One region of the Desulfosarcina variabilis str. Montpellier genome, then DNA from elsewhere that is predicted to be linked to it. Evidence: riboswitches for the same ligand, from Rfam matches in the RefSeq annotation. Region 1 holds a riboswitch; each other region holds the start of a gene.
The links. A riboswitch is a leader RNA that binds a small molecule or an ion and turns the genes downstream of it on or off. The one in region 1 is predicted to bind cobalamin.

Region 1 (5,441 bases):
GGCGACTGATGCTTTAGAGCCTGCTTGGTAAATCCTTCTAAGGCCCGCTAACGGCGTTGGAAACTGTCTCAAAATGCTCACGTATTGCATATATGCTCCGCTTTTGAGCCACTTTCCGCCTTGTTATCGGGCCTGATCCAGACTTCCAAAACAGGCGCTTAGGGGCGATTTCATTTTCATCGTGCGAAGCGCTAAAACGTTTTCAATAGTTCAACCAGTTCCTTGACGGCATCCGCCGAATGATATAGGGCCTTTTGCTCATCGGCGGTCAGCTCGATTTCGATCACCGTTTCGATCCCACCGGCGCCCAGTTTCACCGGTACGCCGATGAAGAGATCGTTGATCCCATATTCTCCCTGCAATAGCGCTGCGCAGGGCAGGATCTTCTTCTTGTCCTTGAGGATCGATTCAGTCATTTCCACGGTGGCCGAAGCCGGGGCGTAATAGGCGCTGCCGGTTTTGAGCAAGGAGACGATCTCAGCGCCCCCATTGGCCGTTCGTTCCACCAGTGCCTGGATGCGATCGGCGGAGATTAGCTCGGTGATGGGAATACCCGCGACGGTGGAGTAGCGCGGCAGGGGCACCATCGTATCGCCATGTCCGCCCAGGACGAAGGCGTGGGTATTTTCCACGGAAACCTTCAGTTCCATGGCGATGAAAGCCCGAAAACGTGCCGAATCGAGAACCCCAGCCATGCCGATTACCCGGTTTTTGGGAAAGCCACTGGCTTCATGGGCCACATGGCACATGGCGTCCAGGGGATTGCTGACAATGATCAGGATCGAATTGGGTGCCTGATGGCTGACTTCGGTAACCACGCAGCGCATGATCCCGGCATTGGTCTTGATCAGATCGTCGCGGCTCATTCCCGGTTTGCGCGGGATGCCCGCCGTGATGATAACCACATCCGAATCCTTGGCCGCATCATAGCCGTTGGTTCCGGTCAGTTTGGCATCATGTTTTTCAATGGGCGCGGCCTCGGTCAAGTCCAGGGTTTTTCCCTGAGGAACGCCTTCGACAATATCGATTAGCACCACGTCACAGAGTTCTTTTTCGGCCAGGCGCTGCGCGGCGGTGGCGCCCACATTGCCGGCTCCCACAACGGTTACCTTTTGATGCATGTGATCGTTCTCCTTCGTTTGAGTATTGTTCAACGTTTAAATAACTGATCGGTAAAAACCCAATTACGCGTCTTATGCCTTACCAGGGCAAAAAGGTCACTTTCGCCAGAGTTCAAGGTGGGGGTTGAGAAATGGGGGTCTATCGGTGGCAGGGAAATGATAGATCCGCTTCAGGAGGAATGAATCCAAGTTTAACGACGGGCGTCGCGCGGGCACTTATCAATCCACCGGCAAGCCCCCATTCCTCTCCCCTTCACGAAGGCTTCGACCTTCTTTTAATCACTACTTAAGCCTGTTAAGACGCTGGGTACCTCCGTTATATAATCAAGTTGGGGTGTCAATGGCGTATGGTTCCTTCTGATTTTCCACCATGGCAAACCGTTTATTATTTCTCACCAACGTTAATCAACCCATGATTTTACATGCAGGTGCTAAAAATCGGGCGCTCGCTTAAAAAATTAAATATTGTTAGCCTGGTGGGTTTAAAGAAGGAGGCGATTGACAGGATTATGCCTTTATTGTATGGATAAAGACGAAGCGCACTCCACCACCGGAGGCTTCACAGGGAAAGCAGCTTGGATACCTTGCAGGGGATTGAGCTGCTTTCCCTACCAACCTTTTTTAAAAAAAATTTATTTCCTAAATTTAAACGGTCATTTTTAGCCTATTTTATTTCTCACCAACGTTAATCATAAAAGGGATTTGAGGGCCTCAAAGGAATCGACAGCGCTCGTTGGATCACCGATTCTCGAGTAATTATGGGAATCGATCCAAATAAGTTGGGGAGAGTTCTTCATCATATTCATTTTTGCATTCTTTAATTTCTTTTTTCACCACCAAATTCGGCATTACTCAAATAAAAAAGCCACAAAATCAACCCCCCATTACAAAAAGGAAACCTTCATGGCTTACATTGTTATTACAAGTTCTTTTTAATTGTTACGAATGAACGAAGTAAAGAAGGCTTCGACCTTCTTTTAATCACTACTTCTCTTAATTTATCGAATACGGAATGTCAAGTTCTCATTGCAACCGGTCGAACGATTTTCCCGATTTCATCATTTCAAAGCAGGATAAGCAGTAAACCTGATTACCGTATTCAACAGCATGTATAATGCAAGTAAAAAAAGTCTGCGGCAGAAAGCGCCATATCATAGTCGATACACAGGGGCGGATCATCGGAATAACTGTCCATCTTGGGTTTTGATAGCGTGGACACACATAATCGCGCGAACCCCTGGCGCACTTGGACCTGTTGCGCTGAATGACATTCATCGTACGCCTACAATTTCCTATTCGTGGATGGGCAATAGGTAGTATAAGCGTCAGTCTCTCAACTCGTATACCGGAAACATGGATTCGCCTTTTGGATGATGGTCCGTACGATACAGGCACCCTTTCTCCTGCAACCGAAAGTCAGGCGTATCGCTGGTTCCCAATGTGTGGTGGATGGTCCGGAAAACCAGGCCATCCGATCGCAGCGCGTAGTCAGGAGATTCTGACCACCCCAGTTCATGATCTACCGTGCGGTAGAGTTTCCCATCCTGAATAACATAGACCGGAGCATTGGATTTTCCGCCAGGGTAGGATTCCGTCCGATAAATTTTTACTGGACATTTCAGGGACATGGCAATTCTCCTTTGTCGTGGCATAGACAATTAATTATCTAATATTTAAAGACAAAGTACTTAACATGGTTCTTGAACGATATTGTTCATCATGGAGAAATTACCGAAAAGCATGGTGGATGGTGCGCTTGGATAGTGTGATAAAAAAGGGAAGCTTATGGCGGGTTGATAATTGCTAAAGCCACATCTGGATCAACATAAATATTATCTTGCAGACAGTTGAATCCGTTTACAACCCGTTAATTCCGCCCCATCACTGTACACCGCAGCTGGTCGGTAATCAGCAAGGCAGGTCTTCTGGCTTTCGGTTCAACCTACTCTCTGCTCCTTCCCGTCCGATTTTTTCTGGACAGTGGCTGTGGCAGATTTCGTCACCGATCACAGCGGCGGGACCACTCCCGATTTGCACGGGATTCCCTATTAAGCAATTGTGGCACCTTACATGAACCATTTACTGCTCCAATTCAAGACAATTGTCAAGAACAAGTTTTTATAAAAAATGCCTGGGATTCAATCACCATTGTCATTGGCTGCTTATCTCATTTATATTATGCTGCTTACTCGAATCTGCCGTTTCGATTTTTGTCATGCGCCTCTATGATCATGCTGGCAAACATGTCATTACATTTCCACCATACGCGAACACCGGCCATGCCCTTCTCGTCGAAAAGAATCGTCAGACGCTTCAGAATAAACGAATGGGGGTGGGTACGGCTTTGTCGCGGCAGAGTATTTCACCTCCGAAGACACTTTAATACGAAAATGGAGGAGATAGGAAGCTATTGAAGAACGGGGCAAGACTGTAACCGGAGGAAAAAGAGAAAAGGCGCTTTTTGGGAAGATCACTATCATGCTACGGCCGTCGAGACCGGGGAGCATCTACTGCACAACATCGTATATGTTGACATGAACATGGTTCGGGCAGGTGTGGTCAGCCATTCGAAACAGTGGCCGCACGGTGGGTACAACGAACTACCTAGTGTCCGTCCAGAAATAGGAAAATTTGGTCGAGATCAAGGCGTACGAAAAATTTTACCACAGGCGCCCGAAGGAAGTGCCCTTGGGGTACATATAGTTGATATTCCGAGGATAAAATTTTTCGCGCAACGCCGATATCGGGCGAATGCTAAGACAAAAATAGTGTAACGGCCTACCTCGCCTATGCGGCAAAAGTGTAACGGTTGGTTCTACTATCCCGCAGCGATACCCCGCCCCAAAAATGAATAAACGTACCCCGCCTACCCCGCTGTAATAGCTCCCGTTGGCAATCGTCTTTTCTGCAGTTCTATTGTAAACCGTAATGGGGCATTCGTATGGTCCAGGAAAATGAAGAGAAAGCCCGGAACTATCCCTTCCGGGCTTTCAAGGTGAACTCCGTATCAAGGCCGGATGTTCAATATGTAAATTACTTTAAACTCCGGCGACGTTCAAGGCCGGATGTTAAAGTTGATCCAAATATCCTGTCGTTGGTGCAAAAACGTTTTTTGTATGTGCCGGCGCTGCTTTCGTGGGCATGCTTATTGTTGCGATGCATGCCGCATCGCCGGTCGTCTCCAGTCCCGCCGAAAAGCGCAGCGACGCTACCGTCAAACCCCAAAAGGCAAAAAGACCCACTGTTTGGCCGAAAACCGCCGGCGGCATCGGAAAATCAATCCACCTTCAAAAAATATGGATGATCATACTACTACAGGCCCTTGGCAATGGGGTACGGTCCTGTCACGGGAAGAAAATCCAGTACATTTTCGCATAGGTTCTCGATGCCGCTGCCATTTTTGCGGTCGAACAGGTGAAATTGTCAGCCATTTTCCTCGCCGTGGCTATGGGTAAGATCTTTTTCACAGAATTTTTCACGCAGATAAGGAGGCATTATCATGAAACGACGGTTTACAGGGGGAGAGCTGTTTCAACTGCGCAATCGAATCCCGGTTGACTGGCTGATCAAAGAACAGCTTCATATTCCATCTAAAGTGATCGAAGGTATTTTCCGGTTCCTATGCCCGCTGTGCAATGAATTTCAAACCGCGACCAACCCCAAGACCAATCTTGCCAGGTGCTTTCTTTGCGAGAAAAACTTCAACCCGATTGATTTGGTCATGACCGTGAAAGGTCTTGGATTCGTTGACAGCGTTAAATATTTGCATACCCTTTTGCCTGACACACCGGATACACCTACAGACCAGCGGCTAAAATTGAATCAACTGCTGGGCGATATCGGGAAACGGATGAGCATCGGGTAAACAGATGGCTGATAATCGACTCATCCAATTGGAAGATATCATCGCTGCCAATCAACACCATTTTTACCAAACCGGTAAGGCATTAAAGCAGATTCGTGACGATCGATTATTTCGCGATTTGCTGTTCGAGTCGTTTGAAGCCTATGTCAAACAACGATGGGATATGGCCCGATCCCAGGCATATCGCCTGATTAAGGCCGCAAATGTCATCGACAATTTGTCCCCAATTGGCGACGGCATCCTTCCGGAAAATGAATACCAAGCCAGGGTCTTAGCGCGTTTTACAAAAGAGGATCAACGCAATATTTGGCGTGCATTTATCGCATCCGGCATGGCGCTTACGGCCAAAAATATTCGAAAGTTGGCCTACCAAGCCTCAAAAAACAAGCCCGTCAAAAAAGCGAATGCGCCCATGGTCGATATCATCAGCGCTGACTATAAAGCGGCTGTAATGG
Region 2 (5,441 bases), 3.7 Mb from region 1:
TTTAGACGACCGCCAATTGAAAGTGACGATGCCTTTTCAACTTTTTCAGGCGATTTTCCTTTCCCTCAACTCCTCGGCCAGTTCCGGCAAAAAGCCCGAAAGGTGGACGGCTTCACCAGGACCGACGACGATCTCCCACTCCGGCAGGGCGTTTTCCAGTTGGGCCTTGAACTCGGCGTTGCGGGCGGAAATCACCAGTGTTCGATGGTCCACCCGTTCCTCCAGCTTGCATTTCTTGACGAACCGGACCGTGTTTTCGGCAACGAATTTTCCCTTGTGGGTGCTGTGTAGACAATGGTGGCACCAACACATGACATCCGGCTCGGTGATCCGCTCGAAGCAGAGAAAAACCGGTATACGCGAGACCTCCGCCGCCAGGGAGAGATTGTAATAGGTCAAGGCCCAGGACGATGCAAGGATTAGCGGTGCATGACGATCCGGCTCACCGATTGCGTATACGCCCTCGGGGGTCATCATCGGCTCCTGGGGATCACTGAAAAGCGCCATGCGCTCCATGAGCAGCGGATAAAGACTTTCTCCCTGAAGATCGGAAAGCACCACGATACCGGCGTATTTGGCGATAAATGTAGCTGCGATCAGCGTTTCCATGGATAGGTCGTTGGTCATCTCACAGGGAAAGGTGATGGTCGGATAACTCAAGGTACCGATGGCTTGATGGATGGCCGCACGGCGGATGTGGATCTGGTCGGCGAACGCCTCTTTAAGTGTCCGTACGCCGGGATCCATAACGATCTCTTTCACACCGGCATCCGTTAGCCGCCCGGATAGCTCGCCCAGTTCGGCAAGCCCTTTGGCCTTCGCGACCAGTGGACAGGCGTGTTTGACGGCCAGCTCGGCCATGGATTCGGCATTGTCCGCTGTTGCCGCATAGATCAGGGGTTTCGATTCGGCGCAGCAGGCCAGACCGGCGGCCATGACCACGGGATCATCGCTCATCAGAATCAGCCTGGCATCACTACACCGGGTAATTTTTTCAATCAGCGCGACGAATTTATCAGGATCCTTGGATTGGCCATCGATAGCCAGCAAGTCCGCGCCCAAAAGGCACCCCATACGCTGATAACGAAGTTCACCAAACCGCTTCAGCCGGTCCTTTACGTCAGCGTCGGCCATGGTGTCAGCTATTCGCATGGCCAGACCGGTCGGATTGTTGAACCGCTTGTCATGCCGGAACATGACGGACTCGCCGCCGATTTTAAAAGCCAAGTCACCCCTGCCAATGGTAACCGGCCTGATCGGCGGTGCCTCGGCCTGAGCCAGCTTTTCTTTAACCGCATCCGAAACATACGGACAGGCGGAAAGCTCGATTTTGTCCGCCGCCAGACTCATGGCGAAAGCGATACAAGTGGCCAGTCCGCACTCCCGACAATTGGTCTTGGGCAATAGTTTGTAGATGTCCATTCCTGACAGTGCCATGTTGAACTCCTCTCCTTTTTGATGAACTTCTGTTCATCGTTAACTTGAACGACCATCGTTACCCAATGGATCGTTGCCACGATCCTAAAGATGTCGCTTTGAGGTGTTCACCGGCGGACCCGCCTAACTAAAAATCCCCGTGCCCAAAATGGACACGGGGATTTCCGTTTTTTATCCCTGGCAATGGTATTGATGCCGCAGCCCCCTGAATCCCGAGAGTCTGTACAGCGATCATCACAGGCAGGTCTTCTGGCTTCACTTTCCTTTCTGGCGGCCTTCCCGTTCGATAAACAGTGGCCTTACTTGACTTGCCAAAAAGCGTGCCTTTCAGTATAGCCCTCAAAAGCACGTGTGTTACAGCGGCGGGTCCGCTCCCGATTCGCACGGGATTCCCTATTATCTCCGGTGGAGCACCTGTGAGCAATATCTTAAAACAACGATTTGTCTATTAGAAAGGCAGCGGCGGCATGTCAATACAAAAATCGGTTTTCTGTATCAAGGATCTTAATCCAATGGCTGATTCTGATCGGTGACTTGTGCTTTGACAAGCCTCGATGACATGCCTTATGTTTTATGGATTCGGGGCTCACGTTACCCAAAAAGGCAGAAAAAGGTATGGTAAAAAAACTGGTTATCGCATGCATGGTCCTTATTATCATGGCGCTTTGCGGCGTGGGACTGTCGTACCACCATCTCATGTCATGGGCCGATCAGTCTGGGGCAGCACCGGGGAAAGAGAAATTGTTTACCATCCCCACAGGCCAGGGGCTGAGGCAAACGGCGCGGGTGCTGGAGCAGGAAGGGCTGATCTCCAATGCTCTGCGGTTTACCATTTTCGTCCGGCTTGAAAAACAGGACAAACGGCTTCAGGCGGGGGAATATTTTCTCTCCACCGCGATGACACCAAGGCAGATTCTGGGGCAATTGGTCAAAGGGCGGGTTCACCTTTACCGCGTTACCGTTCCCGAAGGATTCAACCTGGTCCAGATCGCTAGCGCTGTTGCCGCTGCCGGACTGGCCCCGGAAGCGGAGTTTCTCGCCGCCACCCGTAATCCGCAGGTTGCCAAAGACCTGGGGATTGACGCCGATACATTGGAAGGCTATCTGTTCCCGGACACCTATTACTTTCCCAGCGGGATGCACAGCAAAACCATCATCGCCACCATGGTCAAACAGTTTCAAAGCGCCTTTTCCACGGAATGGGCAACCCGGGCCAAAGAGATGGGCATGAGCGTGCATGAGGTGGTAACCCTGGCCTCGATCATCGAAAAAGAAACCGGCGCCCCTGAAGAACGCCCGTTGATCTCTTCGGTCTTTCACAATCGTTTAGAAAAAGGAATGCGTCTTGAAACCGACCCCACGGTGATTTACGGGATTCCCGATTTTGACGGCAATATCAAGCGCCGCCACCTTGAAACCTATACCCCTTACAATACCTATAAGATAAAAGGCCTGCCTCCCGGCCCGATTGCCAGCCCGGGCAAAGCAGCCATGCAGGCAGCCCTTTACCCGGCCCAAAGCGACTATCTTTACTTCGTTTCCAAAAAAGACGGCACGCACCAGTTTTCGGCCACCATCAAAGAACACAACGCCGCTGTGCGCAAGTACCAACTAAGGAAAAGACGGTGAAAAAGCCACCTGAAAAACTCCGCTCCGGGTTTACCACGGGCGCCGCGGCAGCTGCTGCCGCCAAGGCCGGACTTCTATTTTTACTCACCGGCCAGACGCCGGCATCGGTAACCATCCGGTTTCTGACTGGTGAGCCGATCCGTATCGCCGTGCATGGCTGCACGCAAGTTTCCCCGAATAAGGCCCGTGTAACGATCATCAAGGATGCCGGCGATGATCCCGATATCACCCACAAGGCTGAAATTGGGGCTGAAGTAACGCTGGATGATACGGCCTCCCCTGGCACGCGTCATATCACCGGCGGGATCGGTGTCGGTGTGGTCACCAAGCCCGGCCTTGAAATTCCGCCGGGCCAGGCAGCCATTACCCCGGGTCCGATGACCATGATCACCAACAGCATCAAAGAAGTGCTGAGCGAGCATCCCACCGATGCCGGTATCCAGGTGAACGTTTTCGTCCCTGAGGGAGAGCGGCTGGCGCAAAAGACCCTCAACGCCCGGTTGGGCATCCTGGGCGGGCTATCGATATTGGGAACCACCGGTATTGTGCGCCCCATGTCCCACGACGCCTACGTGGCCACCATCGAAAAGGCCATGGATGTGGCCCGGGCCGCAGATGCCACCCACCTGGTGCTGACCACCGGCCGGCGCAGCGAACGCTTTTCCCAAGCGTTGTGGCCACATTTAAAGGATGTGGCCTTTATCCAGATCGGTGATTTTTTTCAAAAGGCGATGTCCGCAGCGGCCCAACGCGGATTTGATTCTGTGACACTGGCGGTTTTTTTCGGCAAGGCGGTCAAGATGGCTCAGAACATTCCCCATACCCACGCGGCCAAATCCGAGTTGACCCTGAAAACCCTGGCACAGTGGACCCTTGAAATATCCGGTAATCAGGTGCTGGCGGATTCGGTTGCAAAGGCCAATACCGCCCGGCACGCCTTTGATCCGCTCATGGCCGAGGCACCGGCGGTAGTAGCCCATGTGGCCGAACAGGCCCGGCGCTGTGCACAAGGGTTTGCCGATCATCGGCTGAAGGTTGGCTATGTGATTTTCGACTATGAAGGCATCGTCGTTGTTGACACCGAAGCGGAATAGAGCTAGAGTATTTGGTCTTGCTTTTTACCAAGCAAGTCGAAGATGACTATCATTTGGCAATGTTCCCGGATGATGCGAAATGTCAATCGCGAGATAAAAGCATCATAGAAAAAAGGCAATCTTAAGTGTCCTCACCAGTCACCATTATCGGCACAGGCGTCAGTCCAGACGACCTGACCGAAAAACAGCGATCCATCATCCGGTCGGCCGACGTTCTCGTGGGCGGCAAGCGGCTTCTGGCCCCATTCGAAGATTTGCTCTGCCGGCGTTTTGTGATCGACAAAAATCTCAAGGCGCTGGGTGATTTTCTGGAGCGGGAGATGATCGACCAGACCATTGTCGTGCTGGCCTCCGGTGATCCCCTGTTTTTCGGCGTCGGTACTTTTCTCATGCGTCGTTTAGGGGGCGACCGGGTACGAATCCTGCCCAATGTTTCCGCCGTTGCCACGGCCTTTGCCCGGCTGGGCGTGCCCTGGCAGGAGGCGCGGGTCATCAGTCTGCACGGCCGCAGCCATACGGGCCAGCTGCTGCATCATCTGTCGGTTGGCGATACGGTGGCGGTGTATACGGATCCGTCTCATGATCCTGTATGGCTGGCCGCGCTGCTTGCGAAAAATGGGTTGGATGACGTGACTTTTACCGTACTGGAGCAATTGGGCACACCCGCCGAGCGCATCACCCGGACCACGCCGGAAGGCGCCCAGACGCAGACATTTTCCGCGCTCAACCTGGTCGTGCTGCAACCCGATTCAAAACGCCAGGCCCGGCCCGCCCTGTTCCCCGGCATGCCCGACGATTGGTTTGTGCACGAAAAAGGGCTGATCACCAAAGCCGAGGTGCGCGCCGTGACGATTTCCCGGCTGCGTCTTTTCGATCGTGCGGTTTTCTGGGACCTGGGCGCGGGCAGCGGGTCGGTCTCCATCGAAGCCGGCCAGTCGATCACGCGGGGAAGTATTTATGCCGTGGAACAGCATGCCTCACGCATCGCCCATATCCATGAGAACATTACTCGTTTCGGCATTGGCAACATCAAGGTGGTCGAGGCCCGCCTGCCGGACGGCCTTGACGAACTGCCTGATCCGGACCGAATCTTCATCGGCGGTGGGGGTGAGAATTTAGGACGCATCATCCGCACGGCGGCGGACCGTCTGAACAAAAACGGCATTATCGTGGTCAATACCGTGTTGATCGACAATCTGACTGCCGCCCGGCAGGCGCTGGACGATTTGGGGTTTGATGTGGATATGGTCCAGATTCAGGTCAGCCGGGGCAAATCCATGC
Region 3 (5,441 bases), 4.2 Mb from region 1:
TCACGTGGTGTGAGCGTTCCATCAAGATTGGATTCAACTTTGCGATCCCCAGGAATGGAAACCCCGTACATGGCCGCGCCGTATTCCCCCAAACTCATATTTATCGATCCGTCGTCATGTTCAAGCATCGTAGCAATCAATGAGATATCCAGTTGATCCATCGGTGTCCATCGAAGATGGGCCTTACCCGACCAGTGTTCTCTGTCATCGGCGGTATCGCCGGCGGTTATGTTCTCGATATATCCATCGCGTTGATAAAATTGCCCGGCCAGGCCCAGAAAGAGTCTATCCTTTTGTATCGGGCCACACACATTGAACGAGATGTCTTTTTTTAGCTTATCCCCGGCTTCAGCGGATAGCATCCGACCCAATTCACCGCTGACTCTCCCCTGGAACTGGTTGTCAGGCTGTGCGGTGATAATATTGACGACACCGGCTTCCGTGTTTTTACCATACAGGGTGCCCTGCGGTCCCCTGAGAACTTCTATGCGCGCTATATCGAGCAGTGCATCTTCATATCCGAATGCCGACAAAACCGGTACGCCGTCGATGAAAAGCCCGACCGACGTCGTATAGGAGAGAAACGGTGCATGAATCCCCCGCATGGATGGTGTATTGATGCCCGGTCCACCTTCATTGAACACCATAAAATTGGGCACGAAATCCGCAATTTCGCTGATTGATTGGATTTTCCTGTCCTCGATGTCCTGCTCGCCGAACACGGATATGCTCATCGGCACGTCCTGAACGTTTTCCTCCTGCTTCTGGGCCGTAACCGTCATCGTTTCCAAACTGACATCCGTTTGCTCCCCGGCAATACCCGATGTCGCAATACAGCAAACCAGCAAAAGTCCTCCCATTATCCAGCCACTCAGATTTTTCATCCCCCCTCCTGTTCCTTGCCCATGCAATGAAATGGGCCCAGACCACAAAGGCTTGCCGAGCCGGTGGTCAATTAGCGTGACAACCCCGTGCTCTTACACCGGAAAGGGTTTGGTCTGCGAATCCCATTTGATTTTTTATTTGTCCGAAATGAATGATAAAAAGGGAATTGAAAATTCAGATGTTTACTAAGCATTAACAATGCACTGATGAGGATTCATGCCGAATTGATTGCGAAACGCCCTGGAAAAGGAGGACAGGCTGTTGTATCCCACCTCAAAGGCCGCCTCCGTGACGTTCACCTGACGGGATTCCAGCAGCTGCTTTGCCTGCTGCATTCTTATCTTTCTCAGATACCCAAAAGCGGTGGTATCGAACACTTGATGAAACCCACGGTTCATTTTGGCGTGTGACATTCCAACGGATCGGGCAAGGTCAAACAGCGTTGGCGGGTTTTGCATATCTTCGGCTAAAAGCGATGCAGCCTGATGGATCTTTTCGATGTCCACCAAGGTGCTACCACCGACATCCAGAGGCGTCTGTGAGCGCCGGTCAATCTGCTTCAACCGGCAGGCAATCAATTCCAGCGTTCTGCTCTCGAGAAACAGCCGGCGGGTAGGCCCGGTGAGCGGGCAGCGCAGGATGGATTCGACGGCAGTGTGGATTTCCGGTGTAATGGCGCCGGGTTGATAATACCAGGAGTCCCTGGATCCATCCGCAATTGATCTGAATGCGCTCGGAAAATGTTCACAATCGCCCCCCACAAGCGTGTTAAACACGTTGGGCTCGATAATGATCGAAAAAGAAATTCTACGCGTATCCTCGCCATCCACGACGGTGCCGGACTGGCAAGGAAAATAAAACAGCGGGCACTCACCTCCACATGTTGTCACGGACCGGTCCATTCCCACACAACGGCCTTGCATTCGACCGGAAACGCAAAATCCGAATCCAAACCCGGGCCGATTGCAGGTGACCTGCCACACACAATCCTGTTTCACCTGATAGTCAGCGATAAACAGACAAAATCCCGGACGGAATTCTATTTGTTTGATGATGCCTGTACCGATCATCTCCGGTAATTGCCAGCATGCTTCCCCAGACCCCGTAAAATCGGACCAAACACCGCCGGACAGATCCATTTCATATCCGTTTATCGCTTTTATGGTAATTTGGTGCATAATAACATGTCCTCAAAATAAAAATCCCCGCTTCCACAGTGGAAACGGGGATTCCGTGTTCAATCCCTGACGGCACAACGACAGGCTGAATTGACTCCTTACCCGGGAGCGATTACAAGCCGATCCGCAGGCAGGTCTTCTGGCTTCACATCCATCCCGGCGGCCTTCCCATTCGAGCATTGCCGAACAGTGACACGCATTGCCAGGATGCCCGCTTTGAACCAGTCAAAGCATATGTGTTACAGCGGCGGGTCCGCTCCCGACTTTAACGGGATTCCCTCATAGGTCCTTGCGAACGCCTGCGAATTAACAAACGATGTTGTTTAAAGCATCTCAGATTGTACCATGTCAATCGTTTTCCTAAACTGGGCGTTTCAAATTTCTTCGAATTACAGACTGTGTAAATTTTATTGTGTATTTCGAAGTTTTTCCTCATAAATTTGAAACCCGTTGGGATTGCCGATCTTACCGCATCTACCGCGTTAGGTGGCTTCCCGCATAGGCGACTATAGCGGAAAGCCACCTGCCTTGTATCTGCGGCAAGCTCGACAATCGCCCAGCTTAGGTTTTTATTTCCTGGCAATATCCAGTTCCATGGGCATCATGGGGGTCTCGACCGTCGCGCTCTCCACGGATGCAAAACCGGCACGCTTCATCGCCTCGGCGATTTCACCGCTGTTGAACATGATATCCTGCCCCGAGAACATCCAGGCCATGCTTCCCAGGACATAGGCCGCAGGCTGGGTACGCTCTTGCGTGAGCCCATCCGCGTGGCTGACGAATACGCCGCCCGGTTTCAGGGCATGATGGATTTTCTCGATCATCGCGTCCAGTCCGGCACGCGCGAAATTGAGCGTCGCACTGGCCCAGATCAGATCGTAGCCTTCGCCAATCGGGTCGTTTAAATAATCACCGCCCATGGTCGTCACCCGATCCGCCATCTCGTACTCGGCGATGAATTCCTCGGCCACCTGGGTTACCGCCGGTTGATCAAAAATAACCCCTCTCATGTTGGGATGTTCGGCTACCATGGCCAGGCAGTAAAGCCCTGGCCCGCCCCCTAGATCCAGCATTTTCTCAAAAGATTCGAAGCCCTCAATCTGCGCGATCCTGGTGGCCATTTGTTGGGCCGCGCCACTCCGCTGGTAGTTGGCCATGGAGCGGGCATGGGCCGCCCAGATGGCTTCGTTGCCTAAATCGACTGGCTCATCTGAAGGCCCGGAGCGTAACCGCTGGCCGATATCCGCCATGATGGATGAGGACATCTGGTCCATCATGGAAAACATCTTGCCCAGGTAGGCCGGGCTCTGGCTGTGAAGCGTCACCTGCGTATCCGGGCAGTTGTGATAGCAACCATCTTTTTTAAACACCAGGTTCAATGCGGTGAGACCGTCGAGCAAAAAACGGGTGTACTCTGGATGCGTGTCCAATTTGTCGGCCACTGCCTCGGCGGATTGCGGCGTGGACAGGTAGTCAAATACTTTCAACTCAATGGCCGCAAGCAGTAATTGGGACTTGGTGTGGCCGTTGGCGATATCGAACAGTGAATCGATCTGCAAATTTAGTTCAGGTAGTTTCTTCATGATAATCCTTTCATTGTTGTTTAAAAACGACAGGTCACCTGCAACCCAACTTCTCCCGGATCGCTGTAGATGATATAGTATCCATCATAGTAGCCATAAGAATTGTATTCCTCGTCAAAGATGTTCTTGCCGTACAGGTAAACGTCAAGATGCTCGGTTTCGTATCCGATCCGGGCGTTGACGAGCTCATAGGCATCCCTTTTGTACTGGTTGGCCCGGTCCAGATACATCTCTCCGCAGCCGATCAGATCGGCCCTGGCATACAGGCCGCTTTGGAAACGGTACTGGACACCGATGTTGAAGGTGTATTCCGGGGCATAGGGATTCTTGTTACCGGTGTAATCCCCCAGGGCATCCTTGAAGTCGTCAAATTCAATATCGATGTAGCCCACACCGGCCATCATGCTCAGGCCAGAGGTAATGTTTGCCGTCATCTCCAGCTCGATGCCCTTGCCCGTGGCTTCCGCCGCATTGGTCAGGTACGACTCCATGGGGGTCACGGCCTCGGTCACCTGCATATCGGTGAGATCCATCAGGAAAACGCAGCCATTGATCATCAGCCGGTTGTCCCAGAACAGGTTTTTCGATCCGATTTCATAGGACCACAATTTCTCCTCATCGTAGGAATTGTATTGGGGATCCGAGGCAAACGTGTTGAACCCGCCCGACCGGTAGCCTTTGGACACACTCACATAGGTCATGGTGGATGGTGTCCAGTTGTATTCCAGGGCCAGTTTGGGAGAGATTTCATCCCAGGAATCATCGATGGTGGTATTGAGGATATGATTCTCGTATTCCTGGTCCTGGATCTCATAGCGTAGGCCGCCGATGATGCGAAGCGACTTGATCGGTGCATAGCTGATCTGGCCAAAGGCGGCGTAGGCCTCACCATTGAAATCACGACGCGTCGTGGATGCCATGGCCGGGAAATCGGAATCCGATGCGAAACTGAATTCATTGCGGTCGTTGTCATAATAAAAGCCCGCCAGCCACTGCAGGTTTTCGGACGATGAATCCACACGCAGCTCCTGGGATATCTTGGTGTAGGTGCTGTCCTTATCCGAATGCATCAGCGTCATCGGGCTGAAATCCCAGTCATTGGCCATTTCATCGTCGAAGACCCGCCTGGCGGTGATGGACGTTAGCGTCAGCGTATCGCTATAATCGTAGTTAATTTTCAGGGCCTGGGTATCCGTGCGAGCCTGGTTGCTCCCTTGAAAATTGGAAGCCACCTGACGGTCCGCAAATCCGGACAGCCCGTAGGCGGCGGCGCCAAATTCGGTCAAACTCATATTGACGGCATCGTCGTCATATTGAAGCATCGAAGCAATCAGGGAGACATCCACCCGGTCCGCCGGCGTCCAGCGCAGATGTGCCCGGCCAAACCAATGCTGCCTGTCATCGACGGTATCACCGGTGAGGGTGTTTTCCATGAAACCATCCTTCTGGTAGAACTTTCCGGCGATGCCCATAAAGAGTTTATCGGTTTTAAGGGGGCCGGAAAGATTGAGCGTGTAGGACTGTTTCAACCCGTCGCCGGTCTCAAAGGAAAGCAGTTTGCCCACATCGGCAGAGACTTTCGCCCGGAAGTCGTTATCCGGCTGCCGGGTGATGATGTTGATCGCCCCGGTTTCCGTGTTCTTGCCATAGAGCGTGCCCTGGGGTCCCCGCAGCACCTCTACCCGTTCGATGTCCAGAACGGTATCCTCGTAACCGGTGGAGGACAACACAGGCACCCCATCTACAAAAAGCCCGCTGGACACCGTCAGGGTTGTCGCGTTGGCATAGATGCCTC

Region 2: linked by a shared signal. The riboswitch ahead of acsC (acetyl-CoA decarbonylase/synthase complex subunit gamma) and the one ahead of Dvar_RS07595 (hypothetical protein) in region 1 are both predicted to bind cobalamin.
Region 3: linked by a shared signal. The riboswitch ahead of Dvar_RS32450 (helix-turn-helix transcriptional regulator) and the one ahead of Dvar_RS07595 (hypothetical protein) in region 1 are both predicted to bind cobalamin.

What each region holds. Positions count from the first base shown of each region.
Region 1 covers NZ_CP159846.1:1,702,679-1,708,119, reverse strand. Annotated here, with positions in the region: gene mdh (malate dehydrogenase) at 192-1,121, opposite strand; gene Dvar_RS07600 (transposase) at 1,442-1,537, shown strand; gene Dvar_RS07595 (hypothetical protein) at 2,447-2,749, opposite strand; cobalamin riboswitch at 3,019-3,205, opposite strand; gene Dvar_RS07590 (DUF1007 family protein) at 3,307-3,477, opposite strand; gene Dvar_RS07585 (hypothetical protein) at 4,263-4,499, shown strand; gene Dvar_RS07580 (hypothetical protein) at 4,621-4,986, shown strand; gene Dvar_RS07575 (DNA methylase) at 4,991-5,441, shown strand, end outside.
Region 2 covers NZ_CP159846.1:5,422,770-5,428,210, forward strand. Annotated here, with positions in the region: gene acsC (acetyl-CoA decarbonylase/synthase complex subunit gamma) at 46-1,437, opposite strand; cobalamin riboswitch at 1,659-1,870, opposite strand; gene mltG (endolytic transglycosylase MltG) at 2,053-3,066, shown strand; gene cbiD (cobalt-precorrin-5B (C(1))-methyltransferase CbiD) at 3,063-4,160, shown strand; gene cbiE (precorrin-6y C5,15-methyltransferase (decarboxylating) subunit CbiE) at 4,286-5,441, shown strand, end outside.
Region 3 covers NZ_CP159846.1:7,181,532-7,186,972, forward strand. Annotated here, with positions in the region: gene Dvar_RS32445 (TonB-dependent receptor) at 1-884, opposite strand, end outside; gene Dvar_RS32450 (helix-turn-helix transcriptional regulator) at 1,071-2,063, opposite strand; cobalamin riboswitch at 2,175-2,381, opposite strand; gene Dvar_RS32455 (methyltransferase) at 2,633-3,646, opposite strand; gene Dvar_RS32460 (TonB-dependent receptor) at 3,667-5,441, opposite strand, start outside.